DNA from 2 places in the Bradyrhizobium sp. CCBAU 51753 genome. Region 2 is predicted to be linked to the other one. Evidence: riboswitches for the same ligand, from Rfam matches in the RefSeq annotation. Region 2 holds a riboswitch; the other holds the start of a gene.
The links. Region 2 has a riboswitch for glycine ahead of XH93_RS27065 (D-amino acid dehydrogenase). Riboswitches for the same ligand answer to the same signal wherever they lie in the genome.
Positions count from the first base shown of each region.

Region 1: it holds a riboswitch for glycine, as region 2 does, so the genes downstream of both, gcvT (glycine cleavage system aminomethyltransferase GcvT) here and XH93_RS27065 (D-amino acid dehydrogenase) in region 2, are expected to answer to the same signal.

Region 1 covers NZ_CP030037.1:6,093,150-6,100,362, reverse strand. Annotated here, with positions in the region: gene XH93_RS27950 (thioesterase family protein) at 1-125, opposite strand, end outside; gene gcvP (aminomethyl-transferring glycine dehydrogenase) at 321-3,194, opposite strand; gene gcvH (glycine cleavage system protein GcvH) at 3,205-3,570, opposite strand; gene gcvT (glycine cleavage system aminomethyltransferase GcvT) at 3,580-4,725, opposite strand; glycine riboswitch at 4,866-4,956, opposite strand; gene alaS (alanine--tRNA ligase) at 5,158-7,213, shown strand, end outside.
Region 2 covers NZ_CP030037.1:5,918,571-5,925,783, reverse strand. Annotated here, with positions in the region: gene XH93_RS27085 (ABC transporter ATP-binding protein) at 1-222, opposite strand, end outside; gene XH93_RS27080 (ABC transporter permease) at 219-1,106, opposite strand; gene XH93_RS27075 (ABC transporter permease) at 1,110-2,051, opposite strand; gene XH93_RS27070 (ArgE/DapE family deacylase) at 2,372-3,670, opposite strand; gene XH93_RS27065 (D-amino acid dehydrogenase) at 3,868-5,175, opposite strand; glycine riboswitch at 5,242-5,356, opposite strand; glycine riboswitch at 5,360-5,464, opposite strand; gene XH93_RS27060 (M20/M25/M40 family metallo-hydrolase) at 5,557-6,687, opposite strand; gene XH93_RS27055 (ABC transporter substrate-binding protein) at 6,950-7,213, shown strand, end outside.

The sequences.
Region 1 (7,213 bases), 170 kb from region 2:
CGAAAATACTCCGTGATCGCGGTGTCGAAGTAGGTCAAATAGTGGGCGTTGAACACCACGGCCTGCGCGTCGACCTCGGAATAGCGGACGCGGAACGGGAAATGAAACCAGAATTCCTCGCGCATGGCTCCTCCTGCCGCGGCTTCGTTGGCCGCGTAATCAGCCGGACGTTATGATAGCAGAATGATAGCAGATCGTAGGATGGGTAGAGCGAAGCGAAACCCATCAATTGCATCCGCGCGGTGAGATGATGGGTTTCGCCAACGGGGGCCGCGCGCGGCGCGGACCCGTTGGCTCTACCCATCCTACAACATGTCCCGCTACTCCGCCGCCTGGGCGTAATCCGCGACCGGCGGGCACGAGCACACCAAATTGCGATCGCCGTAGACGTTGTCGACGCGGCCGACCGGGCTCCAGTATTTGTCGGAGCGCGACACGCCGGCGGGGAAGCATCCCTCGGCGCGGCTGTAGGCGCGATCCCAGCCATCGTCGGCGATGTCGTGCACGGTGTGCGGGGCGTGGCGCAGCGGCGAGGCCTCGATCGTCCAGCGGCCTTTCTCGACCTCCGCGATTTCGTTGCGGATTGCGATCATGGCGTCGCAGAAGCGGTCGATCTCGATCTTGGATTCCGATTCGGTCGGCTCGATCATCAGCGTGCCGGCGACCGGAAAGCTCATGGTCGGGGCGTGGAAGCCGTAGTCGATCAGCCGCTTGGCGATGTCGTCGACGGTGACGCCGCTGGTCGTCTTCAGCGGCCGCGGATCGACGATGCACTCATGCGCGACGCGGCGCTTCGCGTTGCGGTACAGCACCGGGAAGTGCGGCTCGAGCCTTTCAGCGATGTAGTTGGCATTGAGGATCGCAACTTCTGTGGCACGCGTCAGCCCTTCGCCGCCCATCATCAGGATGTAGATGTAGGAGATGGTCAGGATCGACGCCGAGCCGAACGGCGCCGCCGACACCGGGCCGATCGGATGCGCAATGTCGGCGTCGGTCGCGGGATGGCCGGGGAGGTAGGGCGCCAGATGAGCCTTGACGCCGATCGGGCCCATGCCGGGGCCGCCGCCGCCATGCGGGATGCAGAAGGTCTTATGCAAATTGAGATGGCTGACGTCGGCGCCGTAATCGCCGGGCCGCGACAGCCCGACCTGCGCATTCATGTTGGCGCCGTCGAGATAGACCTGTCCGCCATGCGCGTGCACGACCTCGCAGATCTCGCTGATATGCTCCTCGAACACGCCGTGGGTCGACGGGTAGGTGATCATGACAGCCGCGAGATTGGCGGAATGCTTTTCCGCCTTGGCGCGGAGATCATTGACGTCGACGTCGCCGCGCGCATCGCACGCCACCACCACGACATCCATGCCGACCATCGCAGCCGACGCCGGGTTGGTGCCGTGCGCGGAGGAGGGGATCAGGCAGACTTTGCGGTGCGGCTCGCCGCGTGCCAGGTGATAGCCGCGGATCGCAAGCAGCCCGGCATATTCGCCCTGCGCGCCGGAGTTCGGCTGCAGCGACACCGCGTCATAGCCGGTGATGTCGCACAGCCACTGCTCCAGCCGCTTGAACAGCGCGTGATAGCCCTTGGCCTGATCCGCCGGCGCGAACGGATGCAGCTGGCCGAACGCCGGCCAGGTCAGCGGGATCATTTCCGTGGTGGCGTTGAGCTTCATCGTGCAGGAGCCGAGCGGGATCATCGCGCGGTCGAGCGCGAGGTCGCGGTCTGAGAGCTTGCGCATGTAGCGCAGCAGCTCGGTCTCCGAACGATGGGTGTTGAACACCGGATGGGTCAGGAACGCGCTGCTCCGCTTCAGATCCTTCGGCAGCGCCTCGCGCGCGGTCGCCTCGATCTCGGCAAAGACGAGCTTGCCGCCGAACACCCGCCATACGGTTTCGACCGTCTCCGGCGTCGAGGTCTCGTCGAGCGCGATGCCGAGCGTGGTCTCGCCGATCCGCAGATTGATCCGCTCCGCCAGCGCGCGCGCGATCAGCTCGTGCTGCTTGGCGCCGACCTCGACGGTCACGGTGTCGAAGAAGCTCTCGCTGGTTGGGCCAAAGCCGAGCTTGCGCAGGCCCGCGGCGAGCACCGCGGCGCGGCGATGCACGCTGCGCGCGATGTGGGTCAGGCCCTCGGGGCCGTGATAGACCGCGTACATCGAGGCGATCACGGCGAGCAGCACCTGCGCGGTGCAGATGTTGGAGGTCGCCTTCTCGCGGCGGATATGCTGCTCGCGGGTCTGCAACGCGAGGCGATAGGCCGGCAGCCCGCGCGAATCCACCGACAGGCCGACGATGCGGCCGGGCAGCGAGCGCTTCAGCGCGTCACGCACCGCCATGTAGGCGGCATGCGGCCCGCCATAGCCCATCGGCACGCCGAAGCGCTGCGCCGAGCCGACCGCGATGTCGGCGCCGAGCTCGCCCGGCGAGGCGAGCACGGTCAGCGCCAGCAGGTCGGCCGCGACGATTGCCAGCGCGCCTTTGGCGCGCAGCGCGGCGATGGCGGGCTTGAGGTCGCGCACCGCGCCCGTCGTGCCCGGATATTGCAGCAGCGCGCCGATCACGTCGGCCTTGTCGAGCTCGGTGAGGGGATCGCCGACCACCAGCGCCCAGCCCAGCGGCGCGGCGCGGGTGCGCATCACCGCCAGCGTCTGCGGATGCACCTCCCTGTCGACGAAGAACAGCTTTGACTTCACCTGCGAGTGCCGCTCGGCGAGCGCCATCGCTTCCGCCGCCGCGGTCGCCTCGTCGAGCAGCGAGGCGTTGGCGACATCGAGCCCGGTGAGATCGCAGATCATGGTCTGGAAATTGAACAGCGCTTCCAGCCGGCCCTGGCTGATCTCGGGTTGATACGGCGTATACGCCGTGTACCAGGCCGGGTTCTCCAGGATGTTGCGCTGGATCACCGCAGGCAGGATGGTGCCAGAATAGCCCTGGCCGATCAGCGAGGTGAACACCTGGTTCTGGTTCGCAAGCTCGCTCATGTGGGAGAGCGCCTCGGTCTCGCTCAGCGCGCGCCCGAGATCGAGCGGCGCCTGCTGCCGGATCGAGGCGGGCAGCGTCTCGCTCATCAGCATCTGCAGGCTCGCAGCGCCGACCGTCTCCAGCATCGCGTTGATGTCGCGCGGCGAGGGGCCGATGTGGCGGCGGACGAAATCGGTGGCGGCTTCGTTGATCGGCTTGAAGGGTGCGTTCATGGCATCATCCTCAGGCGGTGTGCGCGGCGTAGGCGGCCTCGTCCATCAGGCCGCCGAGCTCGCTCTTGTCCGATATCTTCATCTTGAAGAACCAGGCCTTGCCCGCGGCGTCCGAATTGACCAGCGCCGGCTCGGCGACGAGCGTGTCGTTGACCTCGACCACCTCGCCGGTGATCGGCGCATAGACGTCGGAGGCCGCCTTCACGGATTCGACCACGGCGGCGGCTTCGGCCTTCTTCAGGCTGCGGCCGACCTTGGGCAGCTCGACGAACACGACGTCGCCGAGCTGCGATTGCGCGTAATCGGTGATGCCGATGGTGGCGACGTCACCCTCGATGCGGAGCCATTCGTGGTCGGACGTGTAGAGCGTCGTCATTGTTGATCCTCAGCGTTTGTAGGTATTGGGAACGAAAGGCGTGGCGGCGACCTTGAGCGGCAGCCGCTGGCCGCGCACTTCGGCGAAAACGGTAGTGCCTGTGACGGCGAGTGATGTCGGCAGATAGCCCATCGCTACCGGCGCATTGAGGCTCGGGCCGAAGCCGCCCGAGGTCACCTTGCCGATCGGCTCGGTAGAGGTCGGATCGGCAAACAGGACGGCGCCTTCGCGCACCGGGGCGCGGCCGTCCGGCCGCAGCCCGACGCGGCGGCGCGATGCACCCTGCGCGAATTGGGCGAGGATCTTGCCGGCGCCGGGAAAGCCGCCGGCGCGCCCGCCGCCGCTGCGGCGGACCTTTTGCACCGACCATTCCAGCGCGCCCTCGACCGGCGTGGTGGTGGTGTCGATGTCGTGGCCGTAAAGGCACAGCCCGGCCTCGAGCCGCAGGCTGTCGCGGGCGCCGAGCCCGATCGGCAGCACGTCGGCATTGTCGAGCAGCGCGGTCACAAGCGTCTCGGCCTTGTCCGCCGGCACCGAAATCTCAAAACCGTCCTCGCCGGTATAGCCGGAGCGCGAGACGAAACAGTCGATGCCGGCGACGCGGCGCGGGCCGGCATCCATGAATTTCATCGAACCGACATCCGGGCAGAATTTCGCAAGCGCCGCTTCGGCCTTCGGCCCCTGCAGCGCGATCAGCGCGCGGTCGGCCAGCGACACGATCTCGCAGGCGTCGGAAAGATGCGCGCGCAGATGCGCCTCGTCCTCGTCCTTGCAGGCGGCGTTGACCACCAGGAACAAATGATCGCCGAAATTCGCGACCATGAGGTCGTCGAGCAGCCCGCCGTCCTCATTGGTGAATTGCGCGTAGCGCTGCCGTCCCGGCGCGATGCCCAAAATATCCTGCGGCACCAGCGTCTCCAGCGCGAGCGCGGTGTCCGCGAGCTTGCCGGATTTCGGCCGCAGCGCGAGCTGGCCCATGTGGGAGACGTCGAACAGCCCGGCGTTGCTGCGGGTGTGGAGGTGCTCCTTCAGCACGCCGGCGACGTATTGCACCGGCATGTCATAGCCGGCGAACGGCACCATCTTGGCCCCACGCGCGATGTGCAGCGCATGCAGCGGGGTCTGTTTCAGCGGAGAAGTTTCGGGTGCACGCATCACAGGGCCCTCGCGGTTCCCGCGGGGACCTATTTCCCCTTGAGAAACCTGCAGAAAGCCCCATCTGTCGCTTTGCCTGAGAGTATTATCCCGTCGGCGGACGCATCGGGGTCGAACCCCAGCGCCTCTTTCCAGATGTCAGACGTCACGCGGTCCTTTTGCCTGAGAGTTTCCGGGGCGGTTGCTCCTTCGGCGCCGGCGGTAGGGCCGGTCTCTCCCGACGTGACGGGGTAACAGATAAGATGGAAACACGACGCCACCAAGGCTGTCAACGCAGCCGCAGCAACTATCCCATGTGGTGTTGTGTGCTGCGGCAAGCTTATGATCCGCCTGCACAGTTTCTGGACACCGCCGCCCGCAATGTCTAAAAGCGTTCGGCCGGAAAAATACGGTATTTTGCGCCCGACCGGCCCATTTTCCGATTGGATGAACATGAGCAGCGTCAACGACATCAGGTCGACATTTCTGAACTACTTCAAGGACAACGGCCACGAGATCGTGGCGTCGTCACCCTTGGTGCCGCGCAACGACCCGACCTTGATGTTCAACAATGCCGGCATGGTGCAGTTCAAGAACGTCTTCACCGGGATCGAGAAGCGTCCCTATCAGCGCGCCACCACGGCGCAGAAATGCGTGCGCGCCGGCGGCAAGCACAACGACCTCGACAATGTCGGCTACACCGCGCGTCATCTCACCTTCTTCGAGATGCTCGGCAACTTCTCGTTCGGCGATTACTTCAAGGAGCGCGCGATCGAGCTCGCCTGGAACCTGATCACGAAGGAGTTCGGGCTGAGCAAGGACAAGCTGCTGGTCACCGTCTACCACGACGACGACGAGGCGGCGGGCCACTGGAAGAAGATCGCCGGCTTCTCGGATGACCGCATCATCCGGATCGCGACCTCGGACAATTTCTGGGCGATGGGCGACACCGGTCCGTGCGGGCCGTGCTCGGAAATCTTCATCGATCGCGGCGAGCACATCTGGGGCGGGCCTCCGGGCACGCCGGAAGAGGACGGCGATCGCTTCCTGGAATTCTGGAACCTGGTGTTCATGCAGTACGAGCAGGTGACGAAGGAGGAGCGCGTCGCGCTGCCGCGTCCCTCGATCGACACCGGCATGGGACTGGAGCGGATGGCCTCCATCCTGCAGGGCGTCGAGAGCGTGTTCGAGAGCGACCTGTTCCGCAACCTGATCGATGCGGCATCGTCGGCGCTCGGCCATGGGCCGAACGCGCAGAACGTGGCGTCGTACCGGGTGATCGCGGACCATCTGCGTTCGTCGGCTTTCCTGATCGCCGATGGCGTGCTGCCGTCGAACGAGGGCCGCGGCTATGTGCTGCGCCGGATCATGCGCCGCGCGATGCGCCATGCGCAGCTGCTCGGCGCCAGCGAGCCGCTGATGCACCGCCTGGTCTGGGCGCTGGTCCGCGAGATGGGCCAGGCCTATCCGGATCTGGTGCGCGCCGAGAAGCTGATCGAGGAGACGCTACGGCTGGAAGAGACGCGGTTCCGCAAGACCCTGGTGCGCGGATTGTCGCTGCTCGACGAGAAGAGCGCCGGCCTCAAGAAGGGCGACATGTTCGATGGCGACACCGCCTTCACGCTGTACGACACCTATGGCTTCCCGCTCGACCTGACCCAGGACGCGCTGAAGTCGCGCGGCATCAGCGTCGACCAGGCGGCGTTCAGCGACGCGATGGAGCGCCAGCGCATCAAGGCGCGTGCGTCCTGGGCGGGCTCCGGCGAGGCGGCGAGCGAAGCGATCTGGTTCCCGCTCCGCGAGAAGCTCGGCGCGACGGAGTTTCTGGGCTACGAGACCGAGAGCGCGGAAGGCGCGGTGACGGCGCTGGTCAAGGACGGCGCCGAGGTCGACAGCCTCAAGCAAGGTGAGACCGGCGCGATCCTGCTGAACCAGACGCCGTTCTATGCGGAGTCCGGCGGCCAGGTCGGCGACATCGGCGTGCTCACCGGCGAGGGCGTCACCTTCCGCGTCACCGAGACGCAGAAGAAGGCCGGCGATCTGTTCGTGCATCTCGGCACGGTGGAGCAGGGCACGCTGAAGATCGGCACCGCGCTGCAGCTCGAGGTCGACCACGCCAGGCGCTCGTCGATCCGCGCCAACCACTCCGCGACGCACCTCCTGCACGAGGCGCTGCGTCAGGTGCTGGGCGATCACATCGCGCAGCGCGGCTCGCTGGTCGCGCCCGACCGGCTGCGCTTCGACTTCGTGCATCCGAAGCCGATCACGCCGGAAGAGCTTGCCCGCGTCGAGGACATCGCCAACGACGTCGTGCTGGAAAATGACGAGGTCACCACCCGCATCATGGCGGTGGACGACGCGCGCGAGGCCGGCGCCCGGGCGCTGTTCGGCGAGAAGTATGGCGACGAGGTCCGCGTCGTCTCGATGGGCAAGTCGGCCCGCGCGCACGGCCAGAACGCGCTCGGCTGGTCAGTCGAACTGTGCGGCGGCACCCATGTCCGCCGCACCG
Region 2 (7,213 bases):
GCCGCCCGATGGAATCAGCGTTCCCTTCTGCTGCAGGCCCATCACGGTCAGCGACGTCACCGACTTGCCGGAGCCGCTTTCACCGACCAGGCACAGCGTTTCGCCCTCGGCTACCCGCAGCGACAGGTCATCGATGATGCGGTGCGCATCGGCCTTGCGGCCGAGGCCGACGACGAGGTTGTTGATGTCGAGGACGACGTTGGAAGCGTTGGTTGCGGTCACTTGCCCTCACGTTGCTTCATGCGGGGATCGAGCGCGTCGCGAGCGGCATCGCCGATCAGGTTGACGCTGAGAATGGCGATCGAGAGCAGCAGGCCCGGCCAGAAGATCAGCTGCGGCTTGACCTGAAAATAGGCGCGGCCTTCGGCCATGATGTTGCCCCAGGTCGGCGTTTCCGGCGAGATGCCGGCGCCGAGGAACGACAGGATCGCCTCGGTCAGGATCGCGGATGCGCAGACATAGGTGCCTTGCACGATCAAAGGCGCGATCGTGTTCGGCATCAGATGCCGCCACATGATCTTGGGCAGGCTGGAGCCGACCGAGATCGCGGCCTCGACATAGGGTTCCTCGCGCGCGGTCAGCACCACCGAGCGCACCAGCCGCGCCACACGCGGGATTTCGGGGATGGTGATCGCCACCATCACGGTCCAGATGCTGGCGCCCGATAGCGACACCACGGCGATTGCGAGCAGGATGGAGGGGATTGCCATCAAGCCGTCCATCACCCGCATCATCACGGCGTCGACCCAGCGGAAGAAGCCGGAGACCAGCCCGATCAGCAGCCCGATCACGATCGAACAGACCGCGGCGCCGAGCCCGATCACCAGCGAGATGCGCGCGCCGTAGATGATGCGGGACATGAGGTCGCGGCCAAAGGCGTCGGTGCCAAGCAGGAACTGGGCGCTGGCGGGCTTCAGCCGCTGCGCCGGCGCCAGCAGCAGCGGGTCGTGCGGCGCCAACAGCGGTGCGAAGATCGCCATCAGGATGATGAGGGCGAGGCAGATCGTCGCAATCGCGATGATCGGCGTCGCGGTGAGAAAGCCGAGCCGCAGGCGGAATGGCCGCGTGACCGGAATGGAGGATTCTGGAAGGGTGTCGATCGCCATCGCTCAGTACCGGATACGAGGATCGAGCAGGGTGTAGGCGAGGTCGATCAACAGATTGACCGCGACATAGATGCCCGACGTTAACAGGATCATCGCCTGGATCACCGGATAGTCGCGCGCCAGCACCGCATCGACGGTGAGGCGGCCGATGCCGGGCAGGTTGAACACGCTCTCGGTGACGACGACGCCGGAGATCAACAGCGCAAAGCCGGAGCCGATCACGGTGATGACGGGCACCGCGGCATTGCGCAGCGCGTGGCGCAGCAGCACGCCGGCCTCGCCGATGCCCTTGGCGCGCGCGGTGCGGACGTAGTCCTCGCCGAGCACGTCGAGCATCGAGGCCCGCGTCATGCGCGCGATCAGCGCGACATAGATGAAGGAGAGGGTGCAGGTCGGCAGGATCAGGCGCTCGAAGAACGGGCCGAAGCCGGCCGATAGGCTCTTGAAGCCCTGCACCGGCACCCAGCGGAAGTCGATCGCGAAGATCTGGATCAAGACGTAGCCGATCACGAATACCGGCACCGAGAAGCCGAGCACCGAGAGCCCCATCACGAAGCGGTCGATCCAGGTACCGTGCTTCCACGCCGCGATGACGCCGAGCGGCACCGCGACCAGGATCGAGAGGATGATGGTGGCGAGCGCGACCGAGATCGAGGGCTCGAGACGCGGACCGATCATCTCGAGGATCGGCTTGTTCGAGATCAGGGAGACGCCGAGGTCACCATGCAAAAGCTTCATGATCCAGGTGTAGAACTGGATATAGATGGGCTCGTTTAGCCCGAGCGAAGCGCGGATGCGATCGAGTTGCTCGGGCGTCGCGTTGTCGCCGGCGAGGATCGCGGCGGGATCGCCCGGCGTCAGCCGCAGCAGCAGGAACACGAACAGCGCCACCACGCCCATCACGGGAATGGCGGCGAGGATGCGGCGAAGGAGATAGCCGAGCATTGCGTTATCTCCTGCCGCCAAACGGTGCGAAGCGAAGGCTGGACCGCATCATGTCATTGATGTCCCTGTGATGTGTCTCATGCGCTTCTGCGTCTTTGGTCGCAAATTTAGCGCGAAAGGCAATGAATTTGCAGGCAAATCTTGTGCCAACGGGGCCGCAATATCAAGGCGCGGGTCAGGCGGTCTGAGGCCCGGGGAGCGCGATGTGGTGCCAACATCCGTACCGTTTTGACGTCCCCTAATCGTCCCCTCCCGTTTGCCTGAAGCTGCGATCTCGAATTGCACGTGCGCTCGGCCATCGACCTGAAGCGACAGCCCGTTTACACTTTTGTCACTCCGCACCATCCGGCGACGAACAGCGCGATGCTCTGCGTTGTCTTGCGAAGGCTCTCGAGCTCGACACGTTCGTTGAATGCGTGCGGGCCGATGCCGTAAGGACCATAGCAGAGTGCAGGGATGCCGTAGTCGACGCAATAGTAGCGGGTGTCGTTGACCGCCGTGGACAGCCGCTCCTCCATCGGAGCCCGGAATACGGATTGATGGGCGGCGGACAGCACAGCTTCCGCTGCGCTGCCGGGCTCGCACACCGCGGCGTCAGCCTGAAAACCGCTCCACACCAGTTCGGCCGGATTGTCTGCGAGGAAGTCGTCGGCCTTGTGCGCCTCGGCGAGGCATTCTTCGATGCCGCGCATCGCCTCTTGCGGCGTCTCGCCCGGCAGCAAGCCGAGCCGGCAATCCAGCTCGCACCAGGCCGCGGTCGAGCTTGCCCAGTCGCCGCCCTTGATGATGCCGACGTTGAACTTGATCGGATTCTTGACGCCCCGGAACCAGCTGTTGTCGAGCGCCCGTGCGTTGAGTGCCTTGGTGTAATCCTGGAACGCGCGCACCAGATGCATCGCCGACAGGATGGCGCTGGTGCCGGTCTCGGAGTAGGCGACATGCACCGGCGTGCCACGCACGCGCAGCCGAAACCAGATCGCCCCGACCTGGGCGCGGGTCAGCGTATGGCCGGTGGGTTCGGGGATCAAGCAGGCGTCGGCGCGATAACCACGCATCAGGGTCGACAGCGCACCGTTGCCGGTGCTCTCTTCCTCGGTGACGGTCTGCAGATGGATGCGGCCATTCGGCGCATAGCCGGCGCCTCTGATCGCATCGAGCGCGAAGATCATCGCCGATACGCCGGCCTTCATGTCCTGCGCGCCGCGCCCGAACATCCAGCCGTCGCGCACCGCCGCTGCGAACGGCGGCACTTCCCAGAGGTCGGCGGGGCCCTCCGGCACCACGTCGATATGACCCTGCAGGATCAGGCTGCGCCCGCTGCCTTTGCCGTTGAGGGTCGCGACAACCTGTTGCGATCCGGCCAGATCGATGCCGTCCATCGGCGCCGCCTTCGGATGGCTGGTCAGATCGACGTCCGCCAGGCTGAAGGTGTCGACGTCGTAGCCGCGCTTTGCGAACTGCTCGGCGAGCCAGCGCTGTTGCGGCGCTTCCTGCCCGCGGAGGCTGCGGAACTGCACCATGCGCGACAGGAATGCGACCTGATCATCGAAATGTCGGTCGACGGCCGCGCACACCTCGCCGGCAATCTGATCCGGCCTGGTCAACGTCTCAGTGGTCATGTCCCGCCTTTCTTCTCGTTCACAAGCCCATGGACCGCCATGTCACGCATGCGCGCCACTGCGATGCGCAATGTCCACTCCTGAAATGGCTTGCTTCTCCCCATGGTAAGGCTAATCCCTGTCACGCGGTGGTTCTCAGCGAATTCCGGCCTGCCCACACTCTCATACGCTCATATTCCTTCCCTTCGGCCGGATAATTAGAGGAAAGCTGCGTGAGTGGTCTCGGCCGCATCGGTCTGCGACGGCACCATCGGCGGCGCGCCAAGGCCGCGCCAATCGTCGATCGCCTGGGCCACCAGCTGCGCTGTCGCGGCCGACAGGGTCCAGCCGAGATGGCCGTGGCCGGTGTTGTAGAACACGCCGGGATTGCGCCCCGCACGGACCACCGGCATCATGTTCGGCATCATCGGGCGCAGGCCCGCCCATGGCGCGATTTTCGAGGTGTCGATCGCCGGGAAATGATGCCGCACCCAGTCCACCAGCGGCCGGATCCGGTCGGCGCGAATGTCGCGGTTGAAGCCGTTGAATTCGGCGGTGCCGGCGACGCGGAAGCGATCGGCGCCGAGCCGACTGGTCACGATCTTCGCCGCTTCATCGAGCAGGCTGACCGTCGGTGCGGCCTGCCGGCTTTGCGGCGCATCGAGCTCGACGGTGATCGAATATCCCTTCACCGGATAGACGTTCACCCGGTCATGAAGCATCGCGGCGAAGTGACGGCTCGCGACCCCGGCGCAAATGACGATGCCGTCCGCTTGCAGTTCGTGCCGCGCGGCAACCGCCGCGTCATGCGCGGCCGCCTCGCTCCAAATGACGCGGAATCCGTCGTCGTGGCGGACGATCGCATCGACATTGGCTTCGTGAATCATGATCGCGCCGCGGCGGCTGCAGGCGTCGGCGAGGCCACGGGTGAATTTGTGGATATCGCCGGTCGCATCCGACGGCGTGAAGAAGCCGCCATAGCACGGCGTCTGCAGCGCCGGCTCGATGCTGCGGATTTCATCCGGCGTCACCGGCCGGCGATCGAGCCCGCCCTGCTGCAGCAGCGTGTTGACCCGCAGGCCCGCATCGAAGCCGGCCTTGTCGTGATAGATGTGCAGGATGCCGCGCCGTTCGAGATCGAAGGCGATGTTCTCGCGCTGAGCGATGGAAAACAGATGCTTGCGCGCTTCGATGGCGAGCCGCGTGGTCTCGATGGTGTTGGCGCGATAGCGGCCGATGCTGCCGACGAACTCACCGACCCATGAGTATTTGTGCCAGCTCGGCATCGGATTCATCAGCAGCGGTGCGTCGCTTCTCAGCATCCAGCGCAGCCCCTTGAGAATGGTCGCGGCGCTGTTCCACACTTCGGCATTGCTGGCGGAGAGTTGTCCGCCATTGGCGAACGACGTCTCCATCGCGGCATAGCGATGCCTGTCGAGGACAGTCACCCGGTAGCCGCGTTCGAGCAGGGCATAGGCCGTCGTTACGCCGGTGATGCCGGCGCCAATGATCGCGATGTGAGGCATAATGGTCTTCAGGCTCCCGTGTTGTTAGAGTCGCCGAGCCGCCGGTGAAACCGGTGTCGGCGCCCCATCTGTCACGGTACCTGAGAGCTTGATCCGCATCGGGCCGAGGCCAGATCGCGGACTATCCCCTTCGGTGGACGCATGGCCTGTCGTGTTGGGCCATGTTCGTCTCTCTCCAGATCGTCCTGACGATACGGTCCTTTTGCCTGAGAGTTTCCGGGGCGGTTGCTCCGTCGGCGCCGATGCGAATGCGTGATGCATTCGCGTCGATCTCTCCCGCATCGTCGATTTGGACGGCCGGACCGTAGGCGAAGCCAAAAAATTGGACAAGGCTAAATTTCGATCCGGACGTGCCAACCTGTTGTGCAGTGCAAATCCGATTTACTCCAGCGTCGCCAACAGCGCCGCCATCAGCCGGCCGCGCTCGGCGAGGCTGTCGACTTCGATGTGCTCGTTGAGCGTGTGCGCATCGGCGCCGCGCACGCCGAGACCGTCGAGCGTCGGGATGCCCATCGCACCGGTGAAATTGCCGTCGGAGCCGCCGCCGGCGCTGCCATGCGGCAGGTCGAGCCCCATCGCGCCCGCGAGGGTTTTGGCTTTTTCGTACAGCGCCATGGTGCCGGCGTTCGGCTCCCACACCGGGCGGGTGACGCCGCGCGTCACCTTGAATGTCACGTCGTTGGACGTGCCCGACAACGCCAGCATGCGCTCGACGCCGCGGTCGAGATCGGCCTGGCGCTTGGCCATGCTGAGCGCTTCACCGCTGCAGGTTGTCGCAACGCAATTGACCCACTGGCCGCCATGCACGATGCCGACCGAGAAGGTGCAGTCCTCGGTGGTCATGCCGTCAATGGCGAGGATCTGCCGCGCCATCTCGCGGATCGCAGAGCGGCCGGAGGACAGCGTCGCACCGGCATGGCTCGGTTTGCCGACGGCCTCCAGATTGAAGCGCGCGATCGCGTAGCGGCCGGTGACGACGCCGTTGTTGGGCCGGCCGGGTTCGGGCACCAGCACATATTTGTTGCGCGCGGCTTCCGCTTCGATGATGTCGCGGGTCGACGGCGTGCCGACTTCTTCATCGGGGGTGAACAGCACGGTGATCGGCAGCGGCGTCGTGAACGCGGCGCGCGCCAGTTGCCTGATCGCCTCGAGCGAGAGGTAGTTGCCGCCCTTCATGTCGAAGATGCCAGGGCCGAAGCATTTGTTCCCCTCGCGCCGCCATGCGAGCTTCTCGATGGTTCCGACCGGATGCACGGTGTCGAGATGGCCGGCAATCAGGATGCCGGGCTGGCCCTGCTTCGGATGCGGAAAGCGGGCGCGGACGCAGCCGGCAAAGCCCTGGCGTCCGGCGATGCGCTCGATCGTCGCACCCATGATCGCCATCTCGCGCGCGGCGAGGTCGAGCATCCGCTCGACGGCGGCTGCGTCCCAGGTCGGGCTCTCGCATTCCACCCAGCTGCGCAGGCCCTGCAGCATCGCTTCGGAATCAAAGGGAAGATTGGCTGGGTTCATGATTTTTTCTCTTCTGTTGTTATGGCGACGGCCGCGCGCGCCTACGAAAATCGCAGGCGACGATTTTGTAAAGTCAAAATGCTGGCGCGGCGCACAATTCGTTTGTGTACGTGCGATCTTCCCGGAAACCGATTGACGCGCACCGTGCTTGATGCAAGTCTCAATTTCGCAAGCCATACAGCATGTTAGTCCGCCCAAACAACGAACCGCATGCATAACGAATAAGCCGGCTTTGACCAATTACACGTCAGGAGAAATCGTAATGTTGCCTATCTCGCGTTGGAAGCGCCACACGATAGCGGCCGCGTTGTCGGCGATCGCGCTGTCGTTCGCGGCGCCGCAAGCCATGGCCGCGCCCAAGACCGTCACCGCGGTGATGCATTCGGATCTGCGCGTGATCGATCCGATCATGACCACGGCCTATATCACCCGCGATCACGGCTACATGGTCTACGACACGCTGCTGGCGACGGATTCCAGTTTCAAGATTCAGCCGCAGATGGCGGACTGGAAGGTTTCCGACGAC